DNA from 2 places in the Streptomyces sp. NPDC002643 genome. Region 2 is predicted to be linked to the other one. Evidence: riboswitches for the same ligand, from Rfam matches in the RefSeq annotation. Region 2 holds a riboswitch; the other holds the start of a gene.
What was found. A riboswitch is a leader RNA that binds a small molecule or an ion and turns the genes downstream of it on or off. The one in region 2 is predicted to bind glycine.
Positions count from the first base shown of each region.

Region 1: another riboswitch for glycine. It lies ahead of gcvP (aminomethyl-transferring glycine dehydrogenase); the one in region 2 lies ahead of gcvT (glycine cleavage system aminomethyltransferase GcvT).

Region 1 is NZ_JBSFVY010000047.1:4,906-20,376, forward strand. Features, by position in the region: gene ACWD4G_RS40990 (DUF881 domain-containing protein) at 1-734, shown strand, start outside; gene ACWD4G_RS40995 (FHA domain-containing protein) at 883-1,749, shown strand; gene ftsR (transcriptional regulator FtsR) at 1,790-2,545, shown strand; gene ACWD4G_RS41005 (bifunctional nuclease family protein) at 2,630-3,103, shown strand; gene ACWD4G_RS41010 (MerR family transcriptional regulator) at 3,360-4,046, shown strand; gene ACWD4G_RS41015 (DNA polymerase IV) at 4,157-5,521, shown strand; gene ACWD4G_RS41020 (PRC-barrel domain-containing protein) at 5,541-5,909, opposite strand; glycine riboswitch at 6,040-6,136, shown strand; gene gcvP (aminomethyl-transferring glycine dehydrogenase) at 6,308-9,193, shown strand; gene ACWD4G_RS41030 (DUF5999 family protein) at 9,315-9,515, opposite strand; gene ACWD4G_RS41035 (hypothetical protein) at 9,954-10,538, opposite strand; gene ACWD4G_RS41040 (glutamate--cysteine ligase) at 11,109-12,623, shown strand; gene ACWD4G_RS41045 (CPBP family intramembrane glutamic endopeptidase) at 12,748-13,548, shown strand; gene ACWD4G_RS41050 (PhzF family phenazine biosynthesis protein) at 13,538-14,350, opposite strand; gene ACWD4G_RS41055 (dihydrofolate reductase family protein) at 14,440-15,012, opposite strand; gene ACWD4G_RS41060 (SpoIIE family protein phosphatase) at 15,131-15,471, opposite strand, start outside.
Region 2 is NZ_JBSFVY010000007.1:42,478-57,948, forward strand. Features, by position in the region: gene ACWD4G_RS12635 (ATP-binding protein) at 1-225, opposite strand, end outside; gene ACWD4G_RS12640 (DUF4255 domain-containing protein) at 222-878, opposite strand; gene ACWD4G_RS12645 (helix-turn-helix transcriptional regulator) at 1,091-1,771, opposite strand; gene ACWD4G_RS12650 (AAA family ATPase) at 2,083-5,805, shown strand; gene ACWD4G_RS12655 (L-serine ammonia-lyase) at 5,866-7,233, opposite strand; gene glyA (serine hydroxymethyltransferase) at 7,350-8,612, opposite strand; gene gcvH (glycine cleavage system protein GcvH) at 8,646-9,023, opposite strand; gene gcvT (glycine cleavage system aminomethyltransferase GcvT) at 9,159-10,325, opposite strand; glycine riboswitch at 10,392-10,513, opposite strand; glycine riboswitch at 10,515-10,626, opposite strand; gene ACWD4G_RS12675 (AAA family ATPase) at 10,858-11,532, shown strand; gene ACWD4G_RS12680 (enhanced serine sensitivity protein SseB) at 11,722-12,498, shown strand; gene ACWD4G_RS12685 (enhanced serine sensitivity protein SseB C-terminal domain-containing protein) at 12,672-13,457, shown strand; gene ACWD4G_RS12690 (ABC transporter permease) at 14,000-14,998, shown strand; gene ACWD4G_RS12695 (ABC transporter substrate-binding protein) at 15,056-15,471, shown strand, end outside.

The sequences.
Region 1 (15,471 bases), on a different contig from region 2:
AGACGAAGAGCGGCCTCACCGGACGGCAGCGGCTGGCCCAGGGGCTGTGGCCGCCGCGCTTCACGCGGGCCCAACTCACCGTGGCAGCCCTGCTGTTCGGCCTCGGCTTCGGTCTGGCCATCCAGGTGGCCTCCAACAACGACGACAGCGCGCTGCGCGGGGCACGTCAGGAAGATCTCGTACGCATCCTCGATGAACTGGATGACCGTACTCAGCGTCTGGAGGAGGAGAAGCAGGGTCTCGAAGATCAGCGCACCGAGTTGGAGAACAGCTCGGATCAGGCCGAGGAGGCGCGCAAGCAGACGGTCGAGAAGGAGCGACAACTCGGCATTCTGGCGGGCACGGTGGCCGCGCAGGGACCCGGCATCACGCTGACGATCAACGACACGAAGGGAACGGTCGAGGCTGACATGCTGCTCGACGCGATCCAGGAGCTGCGCGCGGCCGGCGCGGAGGCGATCCAGGTGAACGGCGTACGCGTCGTCGCCAGCACCTATCTGACCGATTCCGGGGATGGAATCAGCGTTGATGGGAACAAGATCACCCAGCCTTTTCGTTTCAAGGTCATCGGCAATCCGCAGGACCTCGAACCCGCACTGAACATCCCCGGAGGCGTGGTGCAGACACTGGAGAAGGAGCAGGCCACCGTGACCGTGGAGCGGGCGGACAAGATCGACGTGGACGCCTTGCGGGCTGCGAAGCAGCCTGACTACGCTCGGTCGTCCTCCCAGTGAACCGCAGGTGCATGGGGACCGTCCGGCGAGGGCATGAGGTTGCGGGGGGTCGGCGCATCGAATGGGTGGTGCGTGGTGGAAACTGTCTGGTGGAGACGGACGTTGTGAGGATGTCCGGGTCGGCCAGTGAGGTCAGTCAGGGTTCGTCCTGCCCCACGGGCGGGTCTGTTTCGGTCAAGGGGAATCGCCCGTGAAGTTGTTTGCGAAGTTGTTCGGCAAGAGCGCGCGAGAGGGTAGCGACAACGCGACCTCCCGTCATCGCGCGCAGCCTTCGGAGGCGGAGGGCCAGGGCGGTGACCGCCCGCTGTTCCGGGACCAGGTCGCTGGTCCGGGCGGTGACATTTCCGGAGGTCAGGGCGTGCCGTCTGTTGACCCCGCACAGTCCGGCCGCATAGGTTTCACAGACCCGTCAACCTCAAGTCCGGGTGGAGGGTTTGCCTCCGGCCCCTATGCGTCCAATGCTCCGGAGGACCCGTCGATGTCGGCCCTGGTGTGTACGAGGTGCGGTAACCGCAACGCGGAGAACAGCCGCTTCTGCTCGAACTGCGGTGCTCCGCTGAGGGCCGGCGCGGTCCCCGAGCGTCCGTCCGAGACGACCTCCACGATCTCCATCTCCGGCCTGGAGGCCTACGACTCCGAGGTCACCGGCCAGACCCAGCTGCCCTCGCTCTCCCCCGAGGCACAGGCCGCCGTCGACGCGCTGCCGCTCGGCTCGGCGCTCCTGGTCGTCCGCCGAGGACCGAACGCCGGCAGCCGCTTCCTGCTGGACAGCGACCTGACCACGGCCGGCCGCCACCCGCAGAGCGACATCTTCCTCGACGACGTGACCGTCTCACGTCGTCACGTGGAGTTCCGCCGCGGCCAGGACGGCTCCTTCACGGTCGCCGACGTCGGCAGCCTGAACGGCACGTACGTCAACCGCGAGCGCATCGACCAGGTCGCCCTGCACAACGGCGACGAGGTGCAGATCGGCAAGTACCGGCTGGTCTTCTACGCGAGCCAGCGGGGCTACTGACCCTCCCCGGACCGCGTCCGGGGGACCCCAGGGAAGGTCCATGCTTCGAACAACGAGCGGTGGTGCCGACCACGGCACCGCCGCCGCGGACAGTGGCCTGATGAGCATCGGCACGGTGCTGACCGCGCTGCGCGAGGAGTTCCCCGAAGTCACGATCTCCAAGATCCGCTTCCTGGAGTCGGAAGGGCTCATCGAGCCGCAGCGGACCCCCTCGGGGTATCGCAAGTTCAGCCCCGAGGACGTCGAGCGCCTCGGCCATGTCCTGAGGATGCAGCGGGACCACTATCTGCCGCTCAAGGTGATCCGCGAGCATCTGGAGGCCCTGGAGCGCGGTGAGGACGTACGGCTGCCGTCCGTCGGCCGTCAGCGCGACATCGGCGACGGGGAGCGCCTGAGCGACCTCCTGGGGGAGCCCGAGGAGCCCGCGGTCGCCAGGATCGGGCGCTCCGAGCTGCTCGCCGGCGCCGCGATCGACGAGGAGCAGCTGGCCGAGTGGGAGTCGTACGGGCTTGTGACGCCGCTGGCGGACGGCTCGTACGACGCGGAGGTCCTCACCGTCGCCACACTGGTGGTGGAACTGGGACGGTTCGGCATCGAGCCCAGGCATCTGCGGGTGATGAGGGCCGCCGCCGACCGTGAGGCGGGCCTCGTCGACCAGGTCGTCGCCCCGCTGCGGCGCCATCGCAATCCGCAGACCAGAGCGCATGCGGAGGAGCGTGCCAGGGAGCTGGCGGGGCTCACGGTCAAGCTGCATGCCGCGCTGGTGCAGAGCGCGCTGGGTGTACGGCTTCGCTGAAGCGGGGTGTTCGCCTGTGGCGGATCGGTCGGCCGATCTGTGCCCGACTACCCAAACATCCCGAGCACGGCCTAGGGTTGCTGTGTGAACGAGCTCGATGTCGTAGGTGTCCGGGTCGAAATGCCCTCCAACCAGCCGATCGTGCTCCTGCGTGAAGTGGGAGGCGACCGTTACCTCCCCATCTGGATCGGCCCAGGGGAGGCGACGGCGATCGCTTTCGCCCAGCAGGGCATGGCCCCCGCGCGACCGCTGACCCACGATCTGTTCAAGGACGTGCTGGAGGCCGTCGGCCAGGAGCTCACGGAAGTGCGCATCACCGACCTGCGTGAGGGCGTCTTCTACGCGGAGCTGGTGTTCGCCAGTGGGGTCGAGGTCAGCGCGCGGCCGTCCGACGCCATAGCGCTGGCGCTGCGGACCGGTACGCCGATCTTCGGCAGTGACGGTGTGCTCGATGACGCGGGTATCGCCATCCCGGACGAGCAGGAGGACGAGGTGGAGAAGTTCCGCGAGTTCCTCGACCAGATCTCGCCCGAGGACTTCGGCACCAACAGCCAGTGACGCCGGTGCGCGGGATCGCGCGGGGTGCGGGGCCGTGAGCCCGTTGAGTGCGCCCATGTGCCGTTGCTTCGGTCGCCCGGACCAGGGTGGTGCCGGGCGGGTCCGGCGCTGAGCATTCGGCTAGCCTTTCCCCGCGGAAGGGCACGGGAAACCACTCTCAGGGTGATTATCACTCGGCGTGGCGAGTGCGATGGTCGTTGACGCACCCCTGATGGCTGCCTACCGTCGAGAAGGCAGGTCAAGGACGGAGGTCGGCGTGAGAAGCAGCGGCGACGGTACGACGGCTGGGGGTGCCCCCGGACGCGGTCTGGGGGAGAGCGGCCCGTACCCTCCCTACAGCTCTCGGCTTCACCCGAGCGGGGGATACCCCCATCGCGGCGGCGCGGCCGGTCAAGTCCCACAGCGGCCCATGGCCGTACAGGACGGTACGCAGGCGGCCCCCGAGCCGCACGAGAACATCGGCTACCGGGGCCCCACCGCGTGTGCGGCGGCCGGCATCACCTATCGGCAGCTCGACTACTGGGCCCGCACCGGGCTCGTGGAGCCGAGCGTGCGGCCCGCCCATGGGTCGGGGACGCAGCGCCTCTACAGCTTCCGGGACGTCGTCGTCCTGAAGATCGTGAAACGGTTCCTCGACACGGGCGTGTCCCTGCAGAACATTCGCACGGCTGTCCAGCACCTCCGGGAGCAGGGGTTCAGCGATCTTGAGCGGATGACGTTGATGAGCGATGGCGCCACTGTGTATGAGTGCACATCGCCGGACGAGGTTCACGCGTTGCTGCAAGGCGGACAGGGGATCTTCGGGATCGCTGTCGGGGTCGTTTGGCGTGATGTGGAAAGCGCTCTCTCGCAGTTGCACGGAGAGCGGGTGGACACCGGGGAGACGCTGGTCGGGCACAACCCGGCGGATGAGCTGGCGCGTAGGCGCAACCGGGCGGTGTGAGGCCGCACCGGGCCGTGTGAGGGCACCTCACCCGGTTTGAGGCTGAAGCCAGGGAGCGCCGAGGCGGCTCTGGTGGGGCGTTGTCAGTGGCGTAGGGCAGCATCGGAGATGTGAGAACCACGCCCACGATCCTGCATCTCGACATGGATGCCTTCTACGCCTCGGCGGAGCAGGCATCCAAGCCGAGCCTGCGCGGCAAGGCCGTCATCGTGGGTGGGCTCGGTCCGCGCGGTGTGGTGGCCACCGCGTCGTACGAGGCCCGGGTGTTCGGTGTGCACTCGGCCATGCCCATGGCGCAGGCGCGGCGGCTCGCGCCGAACGCCGCGTATCTCACGCCGCGCTTCACGTTCTATCGGGCCATCAGCGACCAGGTCATGGGGCTGCTGCGGGCGTTGTCGCCGCTGGTGGAGCCGTTGAGCCTCGATGAGGCGTTCGTGGATCTGGAGGCCGGGGGAGCGGCCTGGGACGAGGAGTCGGCGCGGCTGACCGGGGTGAAGCTGCGCGCCGATATCCGGGCGGTGACCGGGCTGACGGGTTCCGTGGGGCTCGCGGCTTCGAAGATGCTCGCGAAGATCGCGTCGGAGCAGGCGAAGCCCGATGGGCTGGTGCTGATCGAGCCGGGGACCGAGGGGGCGTTGCTGGGGCCGATGTCGGTGCGGATTCTGCCGGGGGTGGGGCCGGCGACCGGGGATCATCTGCGGCGGGCCGGGATCACCACGGTCGAGGAGATCGCGGAGGCGGGGGAGGACGAGGTCGTACGGCTGTTGGGGAAGGCCCATGGGCATGGGCTGTACGCGATGGCGCTGGCGCGGGACGACCGGGCCGTGGTGGCCGAGCGGGACACGAAGTCCGTGTCGGTGGAGGACACATATGACGTGGACATCCATGACCGGGTGCGGGTGCGGATGGAGGTGCGGCGGCTGGCCGATCGGTGTGTACGGCGGCTGAGGGGGGCCGGGCTGTCGGGGCGGACCATCGTGCTGAAGGTGCGGCGGTTCGATTTCTCGACGCTGACGCGGTCCGAGACGTTGCGGGGGCCGACCGACGATCCCGCGGTGGTGCGGGAGGCGGCGGGGCGGCTGCTGGAGGCCGTGGACACGACCGGTGGGGTGCGGCTGCTGGGGGTCGGGGTGAGTGGGCTCGCCGACTACACGCAGGAGGATCTGTTCGCCCAGGCCGCGGGGGAGCCGGATCTCGTCGAGGAGGAGACGGTGGAGGAGGTCGTGGTGGAGGAGAGCGGGCCCGTCGAGCGGCAGTGGCGGGCCGGGAACGATGTGCGGCATGCCGAGTACGGGCACGGGTGGGTGCAGGGGAGCGGGCTCGGGCGGGTGACCGTGCGGTTCGAGACGCCGGGGTCCGAGCCGGGGAGGGTGCGGACGTTTCGGGTGGACGACCCCGATCTGGAGCCGGCCGAGCCGTTGCCGCTGATATCGGATGGCGTGGGGCCGAAGCTGGAGTCGGGGGCGGCGGGCTGAGGGCCGGGTGGGGGTCGGGTCAGGGGGTTTCCTGGTCCGAGATATGGCCGAAGTCGTGGTCCGGGGGCGGGGGCGGGGCTGTGTCCAGGCCGTAGTGGTGGTAGAGCTGGAGTTCCTGTTCGGGGGAGAGATGGCGGCCCACTCCGAAGTCGGGGGCGTCCTTGATGAGGGCGCGGTCGAAGGGGACGTGGAGGGTGCCCTCGACGAGTTCGCTGGGCTCCAGGGGGACGAAGGCATCGCGGCCGAAGAGGCCCATGCGTATCGCGGCCCACTCGGGCGTGCCGGTGGCGTCGTCCAGATAGACCTCGTCGACCGTACCGATCTTGGTGCCCTTGCGGTCGAACGCCTTGCGGCCGATCAGATTGCGCGGATCGATGTCGGTCTGCACGGGCCCTCCAAGTGGTCGCAGAGGATTCGCGAGTCATCACTCATCGCCTACCACTACGAAAAGGCACATCGCGGTGAGGGGCCACTCGAAGACCGTGCGTTGCGCCCGCTGATACGCTGGCAGCGGCTGCTGACCCCGTGCGGGAGAGTTCTCCGGACACCATCCGGAGGCGCCGAAGGAGCAAATCCTCCCCGGAATCTCTCAGGCTCACGTACCGCACGGACGAGGTCACTCTGGAAAGCAGAGCGGGTGTCGACGGTTTCCGCTCTCACCGACGGTGAAAGCCGGTCCGTACCCGGGCCGGTGAAGCTCTCAGGTCGAGATGACAGAGGGGGAGGCCGTCCGGGCACCCGTCCCGTGGTGCCCCTCGAAGGTCGTCGGACCAGGAGGCCTCCGCAATGACCGGTCAACACATTCCGCTCACAGATCTCGAACAGGGGATTCCGTTCGAACGGCGTCACATCGGGCCCGATGTCGAGGCCCGGGCCAAGATGCTCGCGCAGGTCGGGTACGGCTCGCTCGACGAGCTGACGGCCGCGGCCGTACCGGATGTGATCAAGAACGCCGAGGCCCTGGAGCTGCCGGGGGCGCGGACCGAGGCCGAGGTGCTCGCCGAGTTGCGGGCGCTCGCCGATCGCAATCAGGTCGTCGGGTCGATGATCGGGCTCGGGTACTACGGGACGTTCACTCCGCCCGTCATCCTGCGGAATGTGATGGAGAACCCCGCTTGGTATACGGCGTACACGCCGTATCAGCCCGAGATTTCCCAGGGGCGACTAGAGGCGCTGCTGAATTTCCAGACCATGGTCGCGGATCTGACGGGGCTGCCGACCTCCGGTGCCTCGTTGCTCGACGAGGGGACGGCCGCCGCCGAGGCCATGGCCCTGTCGCGGCGGATGGGGAAGAACAAGAAGGGGCTCTTCCTCGTCGATGCGGATACCTTTCCGCAGACCGTGGCCGTGCTTCGGACGCGGGCCGAGCCGACCGGGGTCGAGGTGGTCGTCGCGGATCTGACCGACGGGATTCCTGAGGACATCGCCGCACGTGAGATCAACGGGGTGCTGCTCCAGTACCCCGGCGCCTCCGGGGCCGTGCGGGACCTCAAGCCCGTCGTCGAGCAGGCACACGGGCTGGGGGCTCTCGTCACCGTCGCCGCTGATCTGCTCGCGCTGACATTGCTGACCTCGCCCGGGGAACTGGGCGCCGACATCGCGGTCGGGACGACGCAGCGGTTCGGGGTGCCGATGGGCTTCGGCGGGCCGCACGCCGGTTACATGGCCGTGCACGAGAAGTTCGCGCGTTCCCTGCCCGGGCGGCTCGTCGGGGTGTCCGTGGACGCGGACGGACACAAGGCGTACCGGCTCGCCCTGCAGACGCGGGAGCAGCACATCCGCCGGGAGAAGGCGACCAGCAATATCTGCACGGCTCAGGTGCTGCTGGCGGTCATGGCGGGGATGTACGCGGTGTACCACGGGCCCGAGGGGCTGCGCACCATCGCCCGGCGTACCCATCGGTACGCCTCCGTCCTGGCCGCCGGTCTCACCGCGGGCGGGGTCGAGGTGGTGCACGGTGCCTACTTCGACACGGTGACCGTGCGGGTGCCGGGGCGCGCTGCCGAGGTCGTGGCGGCGGCTCGGGAGAACGGCGTGAATCTGCACCTCGTCGACGGCGATTCGGTGTCGATTTCCTGTGACGAGACCACCACGCGGGCGCAGCTCGCTGCCGTATGGGGCGCGTTCGGGGTGGACGGCGATGTCGAGGCGCTCGATGCGGCTGCCGGGGACGTGCTGCCGGAGGGGCTGCTGCGGGGCGACGCGTATCTCACGCACCCGGTGTTCCATCAGCACCGGTCCGAGACCGCGATGCTGCGGTATCTGCGGCGGCTCGCCGACCGGGACTACGCACTGGACCGGGGCATGATCCCGCTCGGCTCCTGCACGATGAAGCTCAACGCGACCACCGAGATGGAGCCGGTGACGTGGCCCGAGTTCGGGCAGCTGCACCCGTTCGCGCCCGCCGAGCAGGCTCAGGGCTATCTCACGCTCATCCATGAGCTGGAGGAGCGGCTGGCCGAGGTCACCGGGTACGACAAGGTCAGCCTCCAGCCGAACGCCGGATCGCAGGGGGAGCTGGCGGGGCTGCTGGCCGTACGCGGGTACCACCGGGCGGGCGGGGACGAGCAGCGGACGGTGTGTCTCATTCCGTCGTCCGCGCACGGGACGAACGCCGCCAGTGCCGTCATGGCCGGGATGAAGGTCGTCGTCGTGAGGACCGCCGAGGACGGTGAGATCGACGTCGAGGATCTGCGGGCGAAGATCGAGCAGTACCGTGACGAGCTGGCGGTGCTGATGATCACGTACCCGTCGACGCACGGTGTCTTCGAGGAGCACGTCGCCGACATCTGCGCTCAGGTGCACGACGCCGGCGGGCAGGTGTATGTCGACGGGGCCAACCTCAACGCGCTGGTGGGGCTCGCCAAGCCGGGGCGCTTCGGTGGGGACGTCTCGCATCTGAATCTGCACAAGACGTTCTGCATTCCGCACGGTGGCGGTGGCCCGGGTGTCGGGCCGGTGGCGGTGCGTGCGCATCTGGCGCCCCATCTGCCGAACCATCCGCTGCAGCCCGCCGCCGGGCCCGAGACGGGTGTGGGGCCGATCTCGGCGGCGCCCTGGGGGTCGGCGGGCATACTGCCGATCTCGTGGGCGTATGTGCGGCTCATGGGCGGGGAGGGGCTCAAGCGGGCCACCCAGGTGGCGGTGCTCAGCGCCAACTACATCGCCAAGCGGCTGGAGCCGCACTACCCCGTGCTGTACACGGGGCCGGGCGGGCTCGTCGCGCACGAGTGCATCGTCGATCTGCGGCCGCTGACCAAGGCGACCGGGGTGAGCGTGGACGACATCGCCAAGCGGTTGATCGACTACGGCTTCCACGCGCCGACGATGTCGTTCCCGGTGGCGGGGACGCTGATGATCGAGCCGACGGAGTCGGAGGACCTCGCCGAGCTGGATCGGTTCTGCGAGGCGATGATCGCGATCCGGGCGGAGATCGAGAAGGTCGGGTCGGGGGAGTGGCCCGCCGACGACAATCCGCTGCGGAACGCTCCGCACACCGCCGCCGCGCTCGGCGGGGAGTGGGAGCACGCGTACGGCCGCAGGGAGGCCGTGTTCCCGGCCGGGGTCGTGCCCGCCGACAAGTACTGGCCGCCGGTGCGCCGGATCGACCAGGCCTTCGGCGATCGGAACCTGGTCTGTTCCTGCCCGCCGCTGGACGCCTACGAAGAGTAGTCACCCGCTGATACGCGTCGGGGCCGGTGCGGAGAGTGCTTCTCCGGCCGGCCCCTCATGTGTTCCGGGCGGGCGCCGTCGTCGGCGCGGGCGCGCGCCCTCTGTGCTCGGGACGTGCGGCTCAGGCGGCCGTCATCACGGTGCCCACCGGACGGTGGGGGGCGATGATCTGGCCGTCCGGCAGGAGCTCACCGGTGTCCTCGAAGAGCAGAACGCCGTTGCAGAGCAGGCTCCAGCCCTGCTCGGGGTGGTGCGCCATGAGTCGGGCGCCTTCCCTGTCGGCGGATTCGGCTGTCGGGCAAGGTGGCTGGTGCTGGCACATGGTTGGTGGGATCTTTCGCTCTGTCGTGTGGTCGGTGGGTGTTTTGTCTGTCCTGTGGCTTGAAGCCCCGTTCATGGCCGCCCCCGTGGTGATGATTCGGTCCGGTCCCAGTCTTGCCCCACGGGCGTCAATCCGCAGGGATTTCGCGGCACCGCTTCTCACAGGTTGATGACGCTTCGCCGACGCGGACGGTTCATCGGAACCGCGCTGTCCTTTCGGGTGGTTCCCCGTGGTCGGATGGGGCTAGTCCGGCGGGGAGACGCCCATTTTCCTGCTCGTCCGAGCGTATTGCCGCGCGGAAGAGCGGAATATCTTGTCGGTGGTGAACGAGTACCCCGCCACCGGTATATCGGCGGCGGGGTACGAGGGCGGTACGAATGAGGAAAGCGGTCCTGAACTCGGGCGGGCCCAGGTGGGTCAGGTGGGGCTTGGGCGGGTTCAGGCGGGCGAGCCGAGGAGCGGGGCCGGGGTCAGCCGGGTGGTCAGTACCGGCAGGAGGTCGGCGACCCGGTGCGGGCGATGGGCCGCGATACCGGGCGGGGCCGGCGCCAGCGGCACCAGCAGGTCGGTCGGCGCCGGGTGGCCGGTGGCGCCGTCGGCGGTGTGGTCGGCGTGCAGCCAGAGCGTGAGCATGTACAGCTCGGGCACCGACAGCAGGCGCGGCTGGTAGGGCTGGGGCATCAGCTCGGCCTGGCGCAGGGCGCGCTCGGTGGAGGTGATGTACGGGCCCTCGAAGAAGTGGGAGAAGGCCCATCCGTCGGGCATCAGCCGGGTCTCGGCGGCGGCCACATGGCGGTCGTCGCTGCTGATCAGGAAGCGCCAGCCGGTGAGGCGTGTGGTGCCCGCGCCCTCGGGGGTGATCCGGTCGAGGACATGGACGGGCAGCGGGAGTTCGGGGCACGTGGGCCCCTGGGCGTTCTTCAGGGACGGTGTTCGCGCCTCGCGGACGGCGGTGGGGGAACCGAGTGCCGTGAGGACGGTGCGCAGGGCGGGCGCGGGAGCCGGGGGGACATGCAGCGGCATGGTGGGTCGCCTCTCATTCGACAGGCACGGTGGCGCGAGGGCGGGGGCGGACGACGCTGTCAGCTCTCGGGGATCGGAGAGACGGGTGCCCGGGGTCCGGATGCGTGGGAGATGGTCCGCCGCGCGTGGCAGACGGCAGGACCGAGGACCGCGAGTGCCGACTCTCAGCCTCGATTGCGGAGTTTATACGACACGTGTTCAGATGGCGTTTCGTCTAGCTGTCCTGGATATGAAGAGCAAGGCGGTATCCGGTCGCCGAAGTGCGGTATTCCTCCCGATTACCGAGCGGTGTCGGTCGGTGACCTCGGATTGTCGTGCCGTGGCGGTCGGCCGGTTCTCGTCGGCGCTTTTCACGAAAGCCTGACGGGTAGAAAGCGCATGCTCATTCTTGCCCGGTGAATGTGCCAGACGCACGCCGAGTGAATATCGTCGAAGGAGACCGCGCTCAGCCTAGCGTGGGCAGGTCGCGCGCGGGGCGTTATCGACGGCTCTGCCTGGGCATCATCAACCGTGGACCCGGGACAGCAGTGGCCGGCTCATCGGCCTGCCCATCCGAGGAGGGACACTTCGATGGGGGAGAAGGTCGTAGCGGGGCCCTTCGGCCTGTCCGACCGGCAGCTCTACCGCGACAAACTGCGGCAGTGCCTGGAGGGGCTGGCGCGGTTGCTGGCGGAGAAGCGATTCGACCGCCCCAAGAACCTCATGGGCGTCGAGATCGAGCTGAACCTCGTCGGGGCCGACGGTCTGCCGAGAATGATGAATGCGCAAGTACTGGAGCGGATTGCGAGCCGAGATTTCCAAACAGAACTCGCCATGTTCAATCTGGAAGTGAACATCGCCCCACATCGGCTCGGGGGGAGGGTTTTCGACCGGCTTTCCGAGGAGCTGCGTACCTCCCTGGCGTATGCCGACCGGAAGGCGGGCGAGGTGGACGCCGCCATAGTGATGATCGGCATTCTGCCCACACTCGACCGTGACGATCTGGTCTCCTCGAACCTCTCCGACAACGACCGTTACACGCTTCTCAACGATTCGATCGTCGCCGCCCGGGGTGAGGACTTCACCCTCGACATCGACGGCGTGGAGCGGCTCGTCTGCACCTCCAAGTCGATCGCGCCCGAGGCCGCGTGCACCTCCGTGCAGCTGCATCTCCAGGTCACGCCGGCCCGGTTCGCCGATGTGTGGAACGCGGCCCAGGCGGTCACCGCCGCGCAGATCGCCATCGGCGCCAACTCACCGTTCCTGTTCGGGCACGAGCTGTGGCGGGAGTCGCGGCCCCCGCTGTTCCAGCAGTCCACGGACACCCGGCCGCCCGAGCTGCAGGCGCAGGGCGTACGGCCGCGTACCTGGTTCGGCGAGCGGTGGATCTCCTCGGCGTACGACCTCTTCGAGGAGAATCTGCGGTTCTTCCCGGCGCTGCTGCCCATCTGCGACGACGAGGACCCGATCGCCGTCCTCGACGAGGGGCGGGTGCCCTCGCTCGCCGAGCTGACCTTGCACAACGGCACGGTGTACCGCTGGAACCGGCCCGTCTACGGCATCGCCGACGGGGTGCCGCATCTGCGGGTGGAGAACCGGGTGCTGCCCGCCGGGCCCACCATCACGGACGTGATCGCCAACGCGGCCTTCTACTACGGTGTCGTACGCTCCCTCGCCGACGAGTCGCGGCCGGTGTGGACCCGGATGCCGTTCGAGGTGGCCGCCGCGAACTTCGACGAGGCGTGCCGGCACGGTATCGACGCGCGGCTGCGGTGGCCGCGCGGCCGCTACGGCGGGGTGACGCCGGTGGACGCGGTGCAGCTCGTACGCGACGAGCTGTTGCCTCTCGCGGAGGCGGGGCTGGACGCGTGGGGTGTCGAGCCGGTCGACCGGGACTTCTATCTCGGGGTGATCGAGGAGCGCTGCCGGCGTCGGGTCAATGGGGCGTCCTGGCAGGTCGAAACGTTCCATCGGGCGCTGTCCAAGGGGCTCGGACGGGATGCCGCGCTGGCCGCCACCACGCGTCGCTACAGCGAGCTGATGCACTCCGGGGACCCGGTGCACACCTGGCCGGTGGGGCTGCCGGAGCCGGTGCCGATGGGGTGAGGGTGAGCTGTGCCCTGAGCCGTTCCGTAATCGCACTGGGGCCTCGCACGCACACCGCCGGAAAGATCCCTGGCGTCGCGGGTGATGATGGTGCCCCGGCGGGGTCGGACTACTGGAGGCACGGGTGCAGGGGCAGGCGGAGTCGGTGGACGGGGCTGTGCCGTGGGAGCGGCCGGGGCGGCGGATTCTGCGGGACGAGACGCTGCTCGTACTGGCGCTGTCGCTCGGTGCGAGCGGGGTCTCCGCGCTGATCAGCTTTATCGGCTCGGTCACCAAACCGGGCGGGCTGAAGGACCAGGCGGCCACCATGAACGCCTCGGCCGCGCCGGGCCGGCCCTGGCTGGACCTGGCGTGGCAGCTCTTCGGGATCACGACCGCGCTGGTACCCGTCGCGCTGGTCGCGCACTTCCTGCTGCGTGAGGGCGCGGGGCTGCGGACGCTGGGCTTCGACCGTACGAAGCCGTGGCCCGACCTCGGGCGCGGGGCCGTGATCGCCGCGGTGATCGGCAGTACGGGCATCGCCTTCTATCTGGCGGCCCGGGGGCTCGGCTTCAACCTCACGGTGGTGCCGGAGGCGTTGCCCGAGGTCTGGTGGAAGTACCCGGTGCTGGTTCTCTCCGCGATCCAGAACGCGATCCTGGAAGAGGTGATCGTGGTCGGGTATCTGCTGCGTCGGCTCCAGCAGTTGGGGTGGTCGCCGGAGAAGTCGCTGGCGGCCAGTTCGGTGCTGCGCGGGTCGTACCACCTGTACCAGGGGATCGGCGGGTTCGTCGGGAACATGGTGATGGGCGTGGTGTTCGTGTATCTGTACCGGCGGTGGGGGCGGGTGGGCCCGCTGGTGGTGGCCCACTCGCTGCTCGACATCGGGGCGTTCGTGGGATACGGGCTGCTGGCCGGGAAGGTGGGCTGGCTGCCTACCGGGTGAGCAGGTCGCCCTCGATGACCGTGACCGCGCGGCCGGTCAACAGGGTGCGGTCGCCGCGGAGTTCGGTGTGGACGTGGCCCGAGCGGCGCGAGGCCTGGAGGCCGGTGAGGGTGGGGCTGCCGAGGCGCTCGGACCAGAAGGGCGCGAGGGCGGTGTGGGCGCTGCCGGTGACCGGGTCCTCGTCGATGCCGACGTTCGGGAAGAAGCAGCGGGAGACGTAGTCGTGGCCGGCGGTGGGATCGGCGGACCGGGCGGTGGCGATGATGCCGCGTTCGGAGAAGCGGCCGAGGGAGCGGTGGTCGGGGCTGAGGCCGAGGATCGTCTTCTCGTCGGCCAGTTCGAGCAGCAGGTCGCCCACGTTCGGGCCCGTGTCGAACGCGGCGAGCGGCTCGGCGCCCAGAGCCTCGGCGACGCCCTCCGGGAGGGCGACCGGGGTGAGGGGCGCGGTCGGGAAGTCCAGGGTGAGGGCGCCGTCCGGGTGGGGCGTGGCGACGAGGACTCCGCTGCGGGTGGCGAACCGTACCGGGCCCTCGTGGGCGCCCGTGGTCGTGAGGACATGTGCGGTGGCCAGGGTGGCATGGCCGCACATCGCCACCTCGGCGACCGGGGTGAACCAGCGCAGCGCCCACTCGCCCTCGCCGCCCTCGGGGAGGGGGTGGGCGAACGCGGTCTCGGCGTGGTTGACCTCCATGGCCACGTTCTGCAGCCAGGCGTCGTCCGGGAACGAGTCGAGGAGGAGGACTCCGGCCGGGTTGCCGGAGAAGGGGCGGTCGGTGAAGGCGTCGACGATACGAATGCGCATGGGACGACGTTAGGCGCGGGGTGGCAGGGCGGGCCAAGGCCAATTCCGGGTGTCTGGACTGGTTTTGGGGCCTGGAATGGCCTGGCCCCTCACCGGCGGACCCGGTAGCGCAGGTGCAGCACGCGGTCGCCCTGGATCACCGTGTGGGGGTCCTCCAGCAGATGCTGGGCGTCGGTCGAGCCGAAGTACCGCTTGCCCCTGCCGAAGACCACCGGGACGACGTCCATCGCCACCTCGTCCACCAGGCCCAGGGCGAACGCCTGGCCGCCCATGTCGCCCGCCGCGACGCCGACGGTGCGGTCCCCGGCGAGTTCCTTGGCCTTCGCGATGGCCCGGGTCACGTCGTCGACGAAGTGGTACGGGGCCTCCGGGTGCCAGCCCTCGGGCTTGGGCCGGTGCGACACCACGACGATGTGCTCGCCCGCGGGCGGCTTGCCCTCCCAGCCGTTGGTCATGTCGAACACATGGCGGCCGACCACCAGCGTCCCGATGCTCGCCAGCATCGGTCCGACGTAGTCGGCCGAGGTCCGGGAGACCTTGGCGTATGCGCCGAGGGTGACATCGCCGTTGGCGTACCAGTCGAACAGGGGGCCGACCTGGTCGTTCTCGTCGGCGATGAAGCCGTCCACGGACACGACGTTGTGCATGACGACGGTGCTCATCCGTATCTCCCGGTGCTCGAAGGGCTCCCGGCGAGCCCTTGTCTTCTGCTGTCTTCTGCATGGGTGGACCGGGGGCGCTGTGAATAGTCATCGCCGTGTGGGGTTTTTCCGTCTTCGCTCAGTCGACGTGCAGCAGAAGCAGGGCGATGTCGTCTGTGTGGTGGTTGGCGTTGTGGGTGCGGTGGATGAGGCTGTTCGCGAGTTGGTGCAGGGGGAGGCGGCGTGCGGTGTCCAGGTGGTGGGCGAGGGCGGCGAGGGTGCGGGTGATGTCGGTGCCGGGGCTTTCCACGAGGCCGTCGGTGTAGAGGGCGAGGAGTGTGTTCGGGGGCAGGGGCAGGGTGGTGGGCGCGTAGCGGGGGGTTCCGATGCCGAGGCCGAGGGGCGGGCCGGGGCGGATCTCGACCGGGTGGGCCCTGCGGTCGGGTTGGCAGAGCAGCGGGGGCGGGTGGCCGGCGCTGG
Region 2 (15,471 bases):
CGGTCCGTCCGGTTCCTCGAACACCGAGGTGTGCGAGCCCGCCGCCGGGCGCAGCAGATGCCGTACCGCCTCCTCGGAGAGGTACAGGCCGCGCAGGGGGTCCCCGGCGGTCGGGTCGTCGGTGCCTCGGTGGGTGACCAACTCGGCGACGCGGGCGCGGAGTCGGGTCAGCCGGGCGAGGAGGGCGTCGGACGAGACGTGGGCGGTGGGGACGGGGGCGGTCACGGGTGCTGGGCTCCGGGGGCCGGCGCGGGGGAGAGGTGCCGTGGTCGGTGGGCGCGTTCGGGCGAGCCCTCCAGGGTGCCGTCCGTGCCGCGTACGCGGACCACGGCGCCCTCGGTGACCGGCGGCCCGGCGTCGTACTCGGGGTACGCGGGGAAGGGTGCCGTCACCACGAGGTCGAGGGACGGCTTGAGTTCACCGCCGAGCGCGGACCAGATCTCGGCGAGGGAGCGGGACTCCGAGTGCAGCCCCGCCACCGTGAGCGGCACCGACAGGCCCAACGCGCCCAGGGCGCCGGGGAGTTCGCGGGGCGCCAGCAGCTCGTGCGGCAGCAGGGTCGCCAACACGGCGGACAGCAGGCGGTGTTCGTCCTGCGGCTGCTTGGTCCAGGCGGTCACCAGATACGACAGCCGGAACCAGCGGGGCGGCTGACGGCGCCGTACGACGATGTCGCGCTCGTCGCGCACCGGAGCCTGGCCGCGCTGACGGCGGGAGACGTCCTCGCGGATGTCGTACAGATAGGTGTTCACGGTGGGCGCGTTGCGGCGGGCCGCCCAGTCACGGGTCGGGGCCTCGAAGGAGACGTCGATACCGGAACCGGCCAGCGCACCGCCCTCGATCAGCGTCTTGAGGACCTCGTCCACCTCGTGGATCACCGTCGTGCTCCCGCCCCGTACGCCGTGCCGTACGCCGTGCCATCCGTCGTGCCGCACGCCTCGCCCTACGTCTTGCCATCAACCCGGCCACGACCTGTCCACCGATCGTGCCCGCTCCGGCAGCCGTCCCCGCAGGCGTCACGGGGACGGCATGTGGGCAGAATGTGATGCCCAAGTGGTCAGGTAGGGCTGCCCCTTCGATCAGATTTCGATCAGATGTAGCCTTCACGGAGGGCATAGGCCACGGCGTGCGCCCGGTTGCGAAGGTGCAGCCGGGTGGTGAGGCCATGCATCACGTTCTTGACGGTGCGTTCGGAGTACGACAGCTTGCTCGCGATCTCCCCGGTGTCCAACCCCTCGGCGACGAGCCGGAGGACGTCGATCTCCCGTGGCACCAGGCCCGAGAGCGGCGCCCCGGGCCGGCCGGCCACCGAGCGCTGCAAGGTGCCCACCTGGTTGATGAGCCGGCCCAGCAGGTCGGCCGGGAGATCCCCGTCTCCGCGAGCGGCGGCGATGACGGCCTGTGCCAGCCGGTGCCCGGTGGCCTCGTGCCGCCACACCACGGCCCCGACCCCGCACTCGATGACATCGAGGAGTTCGGACTCGCGGATCGCGCTGACGACGAGCACGGCCTTGGCGCCGTCGCTGCGCACCAGTCGGCGCAGCGCCGACAGCGTTGTCTCGTCCGGGGTGTCACCGACCAGTACGGCGACGGTGCCCGGCCGTGGCTCGGAGCCGTCCCCCAGGTCGACCACGGGGTGCCCGCGCAACTGGCTGAGCACTCCGGCCCGGGAGAGCGGGTCCGAGGCGTGGACGACGACAGGGATGCGACGTGCGGAAGGCTCGGACTCGGACGCCGCCGGTTCCGCCGTGGTCCTGATCGAGCTGTACAACCGTTTCTCCCTTTTCTCCCCCGTCGGCCCCGTCCCTGTGATCACCGCCCCTGTGACGGGAGTGGAGGACGAGGTTCCATCACACTCCTGCGAGCCGGACCGAGCGGGCAATCGTGGAGGACCACGAGACGCACCACGAGATCCGTCATGACGGTCCGCGCGGGAACCCTCATGACATCTCCACGAGTACGAACGGGCACCTCCGGTGCACCATGACGCCCCGTCACTCGTCTACCGGGGCGGACCAGGAAGCGGCCGGGCCGCCCCGGGCCCGCAGGACCCGTAGGACCCGTCCACGACAGGAGACAGCGATGTGCGGACCGGAACCGCTTCTCGAACGCGAGGAGGCCCTGGAGTTCCTGGTCGCCGAGACCGCCAGGGCTCGGGCCGGAACCGGCCGCTCCGTGCTGCTCAGAGGTGCCACCGGCACCGGCCGCACCGCGTTCCTGGAGGCCGCCGCCGAGCGCGCGGCCACGGCCGGTATGTGGGTGCTGCGGGCCCGCTGCTCGCCCGAGCACAGCTCCGCGCCGCTCGACACCGTCTTCCAACTCCTCTCCCACGGCGCCGAGTTCGACGCGATGGCGGAGGAGACCCCGGACGCGCCGGGCACCCCGGCGCACCGCGCCAGACCCGCCCGGCTATGGCGAACGCTGTGCCGGTACGCGGCCGAGACACCGCTGATGCTCGCCGTGGACGACGTCCACTTCGCCGACCCCTGCTCGCGTCGCTGGCTGATCGAGGCGGTCCGGCGGCTCGACCGTTTACCGGTGCTGCTGGTGATGACCGAGCGCAGCCAGTACGACATCGACCCCCCGGCCGACGGCCTCGCCCACGCGCTCTCCCCCTCCCTCGTCCACACCCTCAACCTGGCACCCCTGGGCCCCGACTCCATGGCGGCCCTGGTCCGCCACGCCACCGGCCCCGGGGCGCGCGCCGACTGGGTCGAGGCGTGCGTACGCGCGGGAGCGGGCAGCCCGCTGCTGCTGCGCGCCCTGATGGAGGACCTGCAGAACACGGAGAACTCCCCGAACGCGGGCGTGAACACCTTGCCGGACACCTGCGCCGCCCTCTACCCCGGCGCCTACCCCGCCGCCGTCTCCTGGTGGCTGGACAGCGCGGGCCCCACGACCACCGAGGTGGCCCGCACCCTCGCGGCACTGGACGAGGAGTCCGACACGGCCGCCGACCTGGGCGGTGCGCCGGGCCGGGCGGCGTCGGGCTGGGCTGCCACGCCTGGGTCGGGCGGGGCGTCGCCCGGATGGGGTGCGGCGTCGCCCGGCTGGGGTGCGGTGAACGGGCGGGGTGTCACGCACGGGTGGGGCGCCGAGTCTGGATGGGGTGCCGCGCCCGGGGCGGGTGCCGCGTCCGGACGGGGCACCGCTGTCGGCCGGGGAGCTGCCGTGGGCGGGGGTGCCGTGCTCGGGTGGGGCGGCACCGCTGACCGGGGCGACGCGGTGGGCGCAGCCGGTTCGGCCGGCCGGAGCGCCTCGCTGGGCGGTGCGATCGGATGCAGTGACCCGGCGGGCGCCGGAGGTGTGGCCGGGAACGGTGACAGGGCGGGCGTCGGGGGCGCGGTCGGGAACGGCGGCGTGCCCGGCATCGGTGGCGCCGTGGACGCGGGCACCGGGGGCGGCTCGGGCACCCCGGGCGGGGTGGCCGGTACGTGGGCCGGGGCCGGCGGCGTCGGCATGGGTGGCACGGGTGGCATCGTCGGCATGGATGGCGCTGCCGGCATCGGTGGCGCTGTCGGTGTGGGCGCCGGTGGCGGTATCGGCGCCCGACGTGGTGTGGCCGGTACGTGGGCCGCGCCGGGCGGCATGGGTGCCGCGCGGGAACACCGGGCCGTCGCGGACGCGGGCCCCGCGTACGGCCGGTTCGGCGGCAGCCACCGCGCCGCGGGCCGTGGCGCGGTGGCGGGCTGGGGCGACGCCTCCGACGGGCCCGCCGCCGACGCCGAGTTGCTCGCCCGGGCGGCCGGGGCCGACCCCGCGCGGGTGGCGGGATGGCTGACGGCGATGACGCGGCTCGGGCTGCTGCGCCCCGACCCCGACGGACGCCCCCGCTACGCCCACCCGCTCCTCAGGGATGCCGTCCTCGCGGGCTGGCCCGCCGCCGACCGCCAGGCGGCCCACCGGCGCGCGGCCGAGGCGATGCGGCACCGCGGCGACGGCGCCGAGGCGGTCGCCGGTCAACTGCTGCGGGCCGCCCCCGTGAACGAGGCATGGGCGACCGGCGCGCTCCTGGACGCCGCCGAACTGGCCGTACGCGACGATCGCGCCGACGACGCCGTGGCGTTCCTGCGCCGCGCCCTGGACGAGCCCATGTCCCCGGCCCGCCGCACGGTCGTCCTCACCGAACTGGGCTCTCTCGAATACACCACCGTCCGCTCGACGACCGGCATCCCCCGCCTCGCCGAGGCACTGAAGCTCCCCGGCCCGCCCGAGGACCGGGTCCGCGCGGCGGTCGCCCTCGGTACCGCCCTGGCCCGCCGGGGCGAGGCCCGCGCCGCGATCGATGTCCTGCGCGAACTCCAGGAGGAGCACCTGACGGGCCACCCCGATCTGGTCCGCACGGTCCACACCGCCTCCGCGCTGCTGTCCGACCACGACCCGGGCGTACGACAGGAGATGTACCGCTGGCTCCGCGAGACCGCCGAGCACTCCCCGACGCTGGTCGGCACCGCCGGACAGGCACTGCTGGTGCGCTACGAGTCGACGGCCGGCCTGACCTCGGCGGAGTCGGCGACGAGCCGTATGCGGGCGCTGCTGGCCCAACCGGCCGACCCCCTCTCGGAGCCGTACCTGCTGGGCACCGCCGCGGCCGTGGCCCAGTGGGCCGACCGGCTGGACGTGGCCCAGCGATTCGTCGACAGAGGCCTGGCCGGACAACGCACCTCCCTCCTCCACCCCATGCACCAGGCCCTGTTGAACGTACGCGTCGACATCGCCATGGCACGCGGCGCATACACCGAACTCCTCGACGACTTGGGCGCGTCGGGCTGGGTGGGCCTGTCGGGCGGTGGGGAAGTGCCGGACGGCGCGGGGCCGTTGAACGGTACGAAGCCGTCGAACGGTACGGGGACGCTCGGCGGCGCGGGCACGCCGGTCGACGGGGGAGCACTGGGGTCGGGCGGTGTACGGGCGTCGGGTAGCGGTGCCGAGGACGTACTGGGGTCCGCCAACGCGCGGGCGCACGCTGTCATCGCGCTGGTCGAGACGGGCCGTCCGCACGAGGCCGCCCGCCTCGCCGACGCCTACGACCTCCAGCACACCCGCGACTCCTGGGAAGTGAACCGATTCCTCTACGCCCGAGGAATCCTGCGCGCCGCGACCGGCGACCCGGCGAGCGCGCTGATCGACTTCCTGGAGTGCGGTCGGCGCCAGTCGGCGAGGGATGTGGTGAGCCCCGTGGTCACCCCGTGGCGCTCGGCCTCGGCCGAGTGCCATCTGGCCCTGGGCCGCCCCGAGCCCGCCCTGGCCCTGGCCGAGGAGGAACTCCGCCTGGCCATGGTGTGGGACAGCCCGCGCGTACTGGGCCGGGCGTTGCGCGTACTGGGGATGGTGACCGGTGGCCGACGCGGACTGGAACTGGCCGAGCGGGCGGTGACGGTGTCGCAGGACGGCGCCGAGACGGAACTGATCCCGGCGCTGATCTCCCAGGGCCGACTGCTCACCGCCGCCGGTGAACGCTCCCGGGCCCGCGACGCCCTCCGCGAGGCGGCCGAACGCGCCGAACGCCTCGGCGTGACCCGGATGCGGTCGATGGCGGAGGAGGCCCTGCGCGAGGGCGGCGCCCGCCGCACGACGACGCCCTTGACCGGCCCGGACTCCCTCACCGACGCCGAACGCCGCATCACGGCCTTCGCGGCGGAAGGCCGCACCAACACCGAGATAGCCGACCTCCTCCACCTCGCCCGCCGCACCGTGGAAACCCACCTCACGAGCGCCTACCGCAAACTCGGCATCCGCCGCCGCTCCCAACTCCCCACCGCCCTCAAGAGCGGCGCCGACCCCGTGGCCGTCGCGGACCGGTGACCCCCCACCGGCCGGTGCGAGGCGGTACTACCCGGTGCGGCGGGCCATGCCCCGTTCCCCTCAGCACTCGATGATGTTCACCGCCAACCCACCCCGCGCCGTCTCCTTGTACTTGACGGACATGTCGGCGCCCGTGTCCTTCATCGTCTTGATGACCTTGTCCAGGGACACCTTGTGGGAGCCGTCGCCGCGCAGGGCCATGCGGGCGGCGGTGACGGCCTTGACGGCGGCCATGCCGTTGCGTTCGATGCAGGGGATCTGGACGAGGCCGCCGACGGGGTCGCAGGTCAGGCCCAGGTTGTGTTCCATGCCGATCTCGGCGGCGTTCTCGACCTGTTCGGGGCTGCCGCCGAGCACCTCGGCCAGCGCGCCCGCCGCCATGGAGCAGGCCGAGCCGACCTCGCCCTGGCAGCCGACCTCGGCGCCGGAGATGGACGCGTTCTCCTTGAAGAGCAGCCCGATCGCCCCGGCGGCCAGCAGAAAGCGGACGACACCCTCGTCGTCGGCACCGGGCACGAAGTTGACGTAGTAGTGCAGGACCGCCGGGATGATGCCGGCCGCGCCGTTCGTCGGGGCGGTCACCACCCGGCCCCCGGCCGCGTTCTCCTCGTTCACGGCCATCGCGTACAGCGTGATCCACTCCATCGAGCGGGCCGACGGGTCGCCCTCCGCGCGGAGTTGACGTGCGGAGACGGCGGCGCGACGGCGGACCCGCAGCCCGCCCGGCAGGATGCCCTCACGGCTCATACCGCGCGAGACACAGGTCTGCATCACCCGCCAGATCTCCAGCAGCCCGGTACGGATCTCCTCCTCGCTCCGCCAGGCCCGCTCGTTCTCCAGCATCAGCGCGGAGATCGACAGCCCCGTCTCCCTCGTCTGACGCAACAGCTCGTCGCCGGTGCGGAAGGGGTACTTCAGCGGGGTGTCGTCCAGCTTGATACGGTCCGCGCCCACGGCGTCCTCGTCCACCACGAAGCCGCCGCCCACCGAGTAGTACGTCTTCGCCAGCACCTCCGCCCCCGAGGCGTCGTACGCCCGGATCGTCATGCCGTTGGCGTGGTACGGCAGCGCCTTACGGCGGTGCAGCACCAGGTCCTTGTCGAAGGAGAAGCGGATCTCGTGCTCGCCGAGGAGCCGGATACGTTTCGACTCCTTGATCGACTCCACCCTTTCGTCCGCCGACTCCACGTCCACCGTGCGCGGCGAGGCGCCCTCCAGCCCGAGGAGTACGGCCTTGGGGGTGCCATGGCCATGGCCGGTCGCGCCCAGCGAGCCGTACAGCTCGCAGCGCAGCGAGACCACCGACGGCAGCAGCTCCTCGTTGCGCAGCCGGCGGGCGAACATCCGGGCCGCGCGCATGGGGCCGACCGTGTGGGAGCTGGACGGGCCGATGCCGATCGAGAACAGGTCGAAGACCGAGATGGCCACGGTGACTCCTCAGAACGGGGGGTGGTGCAAGGGGATGGGGCACCGCGCTCACCGTCCAGTGTGCGCGGCGCCCCTCAAGAACGGGACTACGAGCCCGTGAACGCGGGGTTACCTGGTTACTTCCCCAGCCCCGGATACAGCGGGTGCTTGTCCGCCAGCGCCTTCACCCGCGCCTTGAGCGCCTCCGCGTCGTAGGACGGCTTCAGCGTCTCGGCGATGACGTCCGCGACCTCCGCGAAGTCCTCCGCCGTGAAGCCGCGCGTCGCCAGCGCCGGGGTGCCGATCCGCAGGCCCGACGTCACCATCGGCGGACGCGGGTCGTTCGGGACGGCGTTGCGGTTGACGGTGATACCGACCTCGTGGAGACGGTCCTCCGCCTGCCGCCCGTCCAGCTCCGACTCCCGCAGATCGACGAGGAGGAGGTGGACGTCGGTGCCACCGGACAGCACGTTCACCCCGGCCGCACGCGCGTCGGCGGCCGTCAGACGCTCCGCCAGAATCCGCGCGCCCTCGACCGTACGCCGTTGCCGCTCCTTGAACTCCTCCGAAGCGGCCACCTTGAACGACACCGCCTTGGCGGCGATGACATGCTCCAGCGGACCGCCCTGGAAGCCGGGAAAGACCGAGGAGTTGAGCTTCTTCGCGAAGTCCTGCTTGGCGAGGATGATCCCGCCGCGCGGGCCGCCGAGCGTCTTGTGGGTTGTGGAGGTGACGACATCCGCGTACTCGACGGGGTTCGGGTGCAGCCCGGCCGCGACGAGCCCCGCGAAGTGGGCCATGTCGACCCACAGATACGCCTCGACCTCGTCGGCTATCCGCCGGAAGGCCGCGAAGTCCAGCTGACGCGGATACGCCGACCACCCGGCGATGATCACCTTCGGCCGGTGCTCCTTGGCCAGCCGCTCGACCTCGTCTATGTCGACGAGACCGGAGTCGTCCACGTGGTACGGGACCACGTTGAACTGCTTGCCGGAGAAGTTCAGCCGCATCCCGTGGGTGAGGTGGCCGCCGTGCGCCAGGTCCAGACCCAGGATCGTGTCCCCGGGCTGGGCGAGCGCGAAGAGCGCGGCCTGGTTGGCGGAGGCACCCGAGTGGGGCTGCACATTGGCGTACTCGGCGCCGAACAGCGCCTTCACCCGGTCGATGGCGATCTGCTCGGCGACATCGACGTGCTCACAGCCGCCGTAGTAGCGGCGGCCGGGGTAGCCCTCGGCGTACTTGTTGGTCAGGACCGAACCCTGGGCCTCCATGACCGCGACCGGCGCGAAGTTCTCGGAGGCGATCATCTCCAGCGTGGACTGCTGGCGGTTCAGCTCGGCGTCGACGGCGGCGGCGACATCCGGGTCCAGTTCGTGCAGGGGAGTGTTGAGTAGCGACAGCTCAGTGGTGTCAGACATGAAGGTCTACGGCTCCTAGCCGGCGGTGTGGGCGGTGTACTCGTCGGCGGAGAGCAGATCGGCCGGCTCCTCCGCGACACGTACCTTGAACAGCCAGCCGCCCTCGAACGGGGCGGTGTTCACCAGCGACGGGTCCTCGACCACGTCCTCGTTGACCGCGGTGATCTCACCGCTGACCGGCGCGTAGAGCTCGCTGACCGACTTCGTCGACTCCAGCTCACCGCAGGCCTCGCCCGCGGTCACCGTGGAGCCCACCTCGGGGAGCTGGGCGTAGACGACATCGCCGAGCGCGTTCGCCGCGAACTCCGTGATGCCGACCGTCGAGACGCCGTCCTCGGCGCCCGACAGCCACTCGTGCTCCTTGCTGTAACGCAGCTGCTGGGGGTTGCTCATGGCCTGAATTCTCCTGTACGCGGGGGACCACTGATGAAGGGGGACTACGGAAAGGGGAATACGGAGACGGGGCGTGAGCTGGGCGCATGTGCCCAGGGTCACGCCGGACGCCGACTCGGAACGCCTACGACGGTGTCACTTGCGGCGCTTGTAGAACGGCAGCGCCACGACCTCGTACGGCTCGTGGCTGCCGCGGATGTCCACACCGACCCCGGCCGTGCCCGGCGCGGAGTGCGCGGCGTCGACGTACGCCATGGCGATGGGCCTGCCCAGGGTGGGGGAGGGGGCACCGGAGGTGACCTCGCCGATGACCTCGCCGCCGGAGACGACCGGGTACCCGGCGCGCGGCACCCGCCGCCCCTCGGCGATCAGACCGACCAGGACGCGCGGCGGATTCTCGGCGGCACGCGCGGCGGCCTCGGCCAGCGCCGCGCGCCCCACGAAGTCGCCCTCCTTCTCGAACTTCACCACCCGGCCGAGCCCGGCGTCGAAGGGGGTGAGGGAGGTCGACAGCTCATGCCCGTACAGCGGCATCCCCGCCTCCAGACGCAGCGTGTCCCGGCAGGACAGCCCGCACGGCACCAGACCGGCACCCTCGCCCGCCTTGGTCAGCGCCTGCCACAGCTCGACGGCGTGCTCGGGCTTCACGAACAGCTCGAAGCCGTCCTCGCCGGTGTACCCGGTGCGGGCGATCAGCGCCGGGACGCCCGCGACCGTGCCGGGCAGACCCGCGTAGTACTTCAGACCGTCGAGATCGGCGATGGGGGCACCTCCCGGATCGAGCGAAGTCGAGACTCTGGGGGAGAGCGCCTTGACGATGCCGGGGGACTCGGGGCCCTGCACGGCGATCAGCGCGTACGCGTCCCGGTCGTCCCGCACCTCCGCGTCGAAGCCGGACGCGCGCTCCATCAGCGCGTCCAGCACCACCTGGGCGTTGGAGGCGTTGGCGACGACCAGGTACTCGGTGTCCGCCGTGCGGTAGACGATCAGGTCGTCGAGGATGCCGCCGTCCTCGCGGCAGATCATGGTGTAGCGGGCCCGGCCGACCGCGACGCCCCCGATGTTCCCCACGAGGGCGTGGTCGAGGAGGCCGGCGGCCTGGGGGCCGGTGACGGTGATCTCACCCATGTGGGAGAGGTCGAAGAGCCCGGCCTTCGTGCGTACGGCGTTGTGCTCGTCGCGCTCGGAGCCGTATCGCAGGGGCATGTCCCAGCCCGCAAAGTCGGTCATCGTGGCGCCGAGCGAGCGATGCAGGGCGTCGAGCGCGGTGCGGCGCGGGCCGGCGGACTCGGCAGCGCTCATGGATTCGGAACTGCTCATCGGTCGGTCGTCTCCAAGGGCATGACGGGGCATGACGGGCGAGGTGGACCCTCCCCATCTGTCATCGGAACCTGAGAGGTTCGCCATGATCGGCAAAAGATCCTGGCTTGCACCTTGGGTGGGGCCACGCCACTTCCCGGAGGAAGGGGGCGGCCCGCTTTTCAGATGTGCCTCGCCCGCGCGGTAACGGGGCCTGAGAGATTCAAGGGAGGAACTTGCTCCTTCGGCGCCCCTGCGACGCGCTTCGGTGAGGCGTCGCCGGGGACTCTCCCGCGCGGATTCAAACGGCCGGTATGCAGTTGGCGGGCACATCATCGCACGCATCGGCGCGGTGCGGCAGGGGCACCCTTCACAGGTGGGGGACAGCGGCCATGGGCGAGGCACAGCCGCCATGGGCGATGCACAGCGGCCCGTAGCACTCCTGTGGCAATAAGACGAGTGAAACCGGGGGGCTCGGGCATTACCTTCTCTTTACAGTCGTTGGGGATGGGTTTCCCAGCCCCTGGGGAGGACGATCACGGTGAACAGGACCACGGCGTACGCGACGACCTCGGGCATCACGCTGCCCACACAGCCCGCCGCCCGGGCCGCTGAGGCCTGCGGCCCGTTCCCCAGAGCGGTCGTCCGCGACCTCCGGGAGCGCGGCGGACGCAGCCCGCACGAGCTGTCCTTCGGACCGCGCGACCTCGTCGTGGTGACCGGGCTCCCCGGCAGCGGCAAGTCCACGCTCATGCGGCGGGCCGTGCCGGGTATCCGTATCGACTCCCAGGACACCCGCGACCGCTTCGACGCCCGCCTCGCCGCGTTCCTGCCGTACGCCGTGTATCGGCCGCTCGTGCGCCTCGCCCACTACGCGGGGTTGCGGCGCGCGCTCAGGACCGGCGAGGGCGTCGTCGTGCACGACTGCGGGGCGCAGGCGTGGGTACGGCAGTGGCTGGCGCGGGAGGCGCGGCGGCGTGGGGGGACGTTGCATCTGCTGTTGCTGGATGTTTCCCCTGGTCAGGCGCGAGATGGGCAGCGTGAGCGAGGGCGTGGGGTGTCACGGTATGCGTTCGCTCGGCATCGGGGGGCGATGGGGAGGCTGTTGCGGGCGGTGGAGAAGGGGCGGTTGCCGGAGGGGTGTGGGGCGGCGGTGTTGATTGATCGGGAGGCCGCGGAGGGGTTGGTGCGGATCGACTTCGTCGGGTAGTGCGGAGGAGTGAGGATGGGGCGGGAAGAGCTCGGGTGGTTCCGTGCGTTGCGGGGTGCGGGTTCGCTGTGGTTGTTCGCGCCCCGCGGCGGAGCCGCATATGTCAGGGCCCCGCGCCCCTTTTGGTCTCGGCCGGTGGCGATAAAGTGCTGGGACAACAGCATCACGGCTTGAAGCGGTAGGCGGCAGATGGATTTCCCGGCGGACTTTCCGGCACAGGTGCATCCCCATGGGCACGGGGGGTGGCCCGGCAATGAGCTGGAGGAGGTGCTGTCGGCCTCGCTGGGGGTACCGACCGCGGGGGCACGGATCGTGGAGGTGCTGGCCAGGAGCTTTGTGTGGGTGCCGCTGCCCGAGGGCGGTAACCCCGGCAGCACCCAACTTGATCTGCCCACCATGGAGATCGACGGCCAGGCGTATGTGCCGGTGTTCAGCTCCGAGGAGCAGTTCCGCCAGGTCGTCGGCAACCACATGTCGTACACCATCGCCCCGGCCGTGGAGTTCGCCCGGGGTCTGCCCCCGCAGGTCGGTCTCGCCCTCAACCCCGACGGTGTCGTCGGCATCCCGCTGCCCCCGCCCGCCGTGGCCGAGCTGTGCCGGGCCGGACACTCCCCGCTGGACGGCGGGGCGAGCGGCGCCCGGGTCCGCCTCTTCGAACCGGACTGGCAGGACGACCCGGTGGACTTCCTGGCGGCCGCCTCCGCCGAGTTCGCCGGCACGGGCGTGGTCCTCTCCGCCCGCCGCTGCCTCGCCGCGATCGAGACGGCCGCACCGGTCATGTTCATCGGCGTCGAACTCATCTCCTGGGAAGCCGACCGCACGGTCCCGTTGGCCGCCCTGGGCCGAGCCCTGGCCAAGGCCCCCGTCCCATGGCCGGTCAACATGGTCTTCATGGACGTGGCCCAGGACCCGGTGGGCGACTGGCTGAGGGAGAAGGTACGGCCCTTTTACCAGCAGGGCTACTGACAGGTCTTTTAGGGGCGCGGGGCCCTGACATATGCGGCTCCGCCGCAGGGCGCGACCAGCCACAACGCACCCGCACCCCGCAACGCACATCACCCCCCGAGCCCTGACCGGCTCAACCCCCACACCACCTAAGCTGTTCCTATAACCAAGGTCCAGGAAGAAGGGCGGCCGACGTGAGCGCAAGCATCGCGACCGGGCAGGTCGAGCACATGCTGCGCCAGGTGACGCCCGGGCGCTACGACGCCTACGAGGCGCTGCTGCGCGCCCTCGCGGCCCCCTCCACCGGCCAGATCTGGATGCTCCTGTGGCACGGCCAGGCCGGCTCCCCGGACGCCCAGTACGGCAACATGGAGGTCGACGGCTTCAACTACGCCCCGTGCGTGACCTCCGCCCAGGAACTCTCCGCCAGCGGCTGGAACCGCAGCTACGAGGTCGTCGACGGCCTCGACGTGGCCCGCACCCTCTACCCGGACCACTACGGCCTCTGGCTCAACCCGCACGCCCAGGGCGGCGGCGTCGGCATCCCCTGGCTGGATCTGCGCCGTATCGCCACGGGGCTGGAGCGCCAGCCGGCCGGACCCCTCAGGATGTCCGAACCGGCCATCGAGATCCCCCAGTTCTACGCCCTGCTGACACAGAACGCCCACCGCACGCACGCCGTGCGCTCCCTGCGCCGCGCCTGGGTGCAGCCCGCGCTCGGGGCCCCGTATCTGGCGATCGGCCTCGATGTGTACGACACGTCGCCGCCGGCGGTGGACTCGGTGCGCGCGATGATGCAGCAGTCGATCGGCGCGGTCCCGGACGGACTGCCCGTCTCCACGGTCGCCATGTCCGACGAGTACGACCCCGTCGCGATGTGGCTGCGCGCCGCCGCCCGCCCCTTCTACGACCGCGAGGCCCACGGCGCCCCGGCCCAGGCCCCGGCGGCGGGCGGGTACGGATACCCCGGCGGCTACTGAGCGCCCTCGGCCCCACGCCGACCACGGCTCGGGGCGTACAACTCCCTTTCCTGGATCAATGGATCGCGGGACACGCCCCGGCCGTGATGACGGCTCATACCGTGTTCGCCGTCTCCCTGAGCTGCCCGAACGCCGCCCGGTGGGGCGGCGATCGCCGTGCCGCCGTGCGAAGTCGGCGATGTGCGGGGAAGGTTGAGAGCCGACGACAGGGAGCGTGCGGGGCGCTTCCGTCTCCTCCCTTCGCCGCTCACCAGAGCGTGATGTCCGGATTCCGGAACTCCGCTGGCCACATCACGGTTGCGCATACATTCGCGGCCAGGTCTGGTGCCTGATCGCTGGACCGTTGAAGACTCCCCCAGAGCGATGGGGGGATCGGGCGAACGTGCTGTTCACGTGGTGAAGTTCGAGCCCCAACTCCCTCTCCTCGTCGAACGAGCAGTAGTCACAAGGCAAGAGAGAGCAGTGGCGGCGGACCGCACCGCAGACCCGGGCGGCCGCCAAGCACAGTCGGCAACCACCGGCACGGGCAAGCACGAGGGACGATGACCGCACCCATTGAGACGACCGGATCGCAGGCCGAGGCGCAGCCCGAGGCCGTGCTGGAAGGTGTCGAGGCCAAGAAGATCGAGGGCCGTTCGCTCGGCCAGATCGCCTGGACCCGCTTCAAGCGCGACAAGGTGGCGGTCGCCGGCGGCGTCATCGTCGTCCTGCTGATCCTGATCGCGGCCCTCTCCCGGCCGCTGCAGTCGATGCTGGGGCTCGACCCCAACGCCTTCAACCAGGATCTGATCGACCCCAACACCTCCCTGCCCAAAGGTGACTTCGGCGGGATGAGCTGGGACCACCCCCTGGGTGTGGAGCCCAAGTTCGGCCGGGACATCCTCGCCCGCATCCTCGAAGGCTCCTGGGTCTCACTGGTCGTCGCGTTCGGCGCGACGCTCCTGTCGAACGCCATCGGAGTGGTGCTCGGACTGGTCGCCGGATACTACGGCGGCCGGGTCGACACGATCGTGAGCCGGCTGATGGACACCTTCCTGGCGTTCCCGCTGCTGCTCTTCGCCATCGCCATCTCCGCGACCCTCCAGGGCGGGGCCTTCGGTCTCGAAGGGCTGCCGCTGCACATCTCGGTGCTCATCTTCGTGATCGGCTTCTTCAACTGGCCGTACATGGGCCGGATCGTGCGTGGTCAGACCCTGGCGCTGCGCGAACGCGAGTTCATCGACGCCTCGCGCGGCATGGGCGCCGGCGGCCCGTACGTCCTGTTCAAGGAGCTGCTGCCGAACCTCGTCGCGCCGATCATCGTCTACTCGACGCTGCTCATCCCGACGAACATCATCTTCGAGGCGTCGCTGAGCTTCCTCGGCGTCGGAATCCAGCCGCCGCAGGCCTCCTGGGGCGGAATGCTCAACCAGGCGGTCGACTTCTTCGAGGTCGACCCCCAGTACATGATCGTTCCCGGCCTCGCGATCTTCATCACGGTGCTGGCCTTCAACCTTCTCGGTGACGGCCTCCGGGACGCCCTCGACCCCCGCAGCCGCTGACGTCTGCGGTCTGTCGTCCCACGCAACTGTCCAACTACGAAGGGGAAATCGACCATCATGCGAAGGTCAGCAATGGCCGCCGTCGCGGTTGTCAGCAGCGCCGGCCTGCTTCTGTCCGCGTGCAGCAAGGCGGAAGACGGTTCGGACACCCCCAAGGGCGCCGGCGCCAACGCCGCGACCAAGGGTGTCGTCAACGAGTCCACGACGAAGGGCGGCACGGTCACCTACGCCAGCGCCGACGCCCCCGAGTCCCTCGACCCGGGCAACATGTACTACGCGTACGGCTTCAACTTCAGCCGCCTCTACGCGCGTCCGCTGATGACGTTCAAGCCCGGCGCCGGTGAGGCGGGCAACGAACTCGTCCCGGACCTGGCGGAGAGCGCGGGCACGCCGAGCGACGGCGGCAAGACCTGGACGTACAAGATCCGTCAGGGCGTCAAGTACGAGGACGGCACCGCTGTCACCTCCAAGGA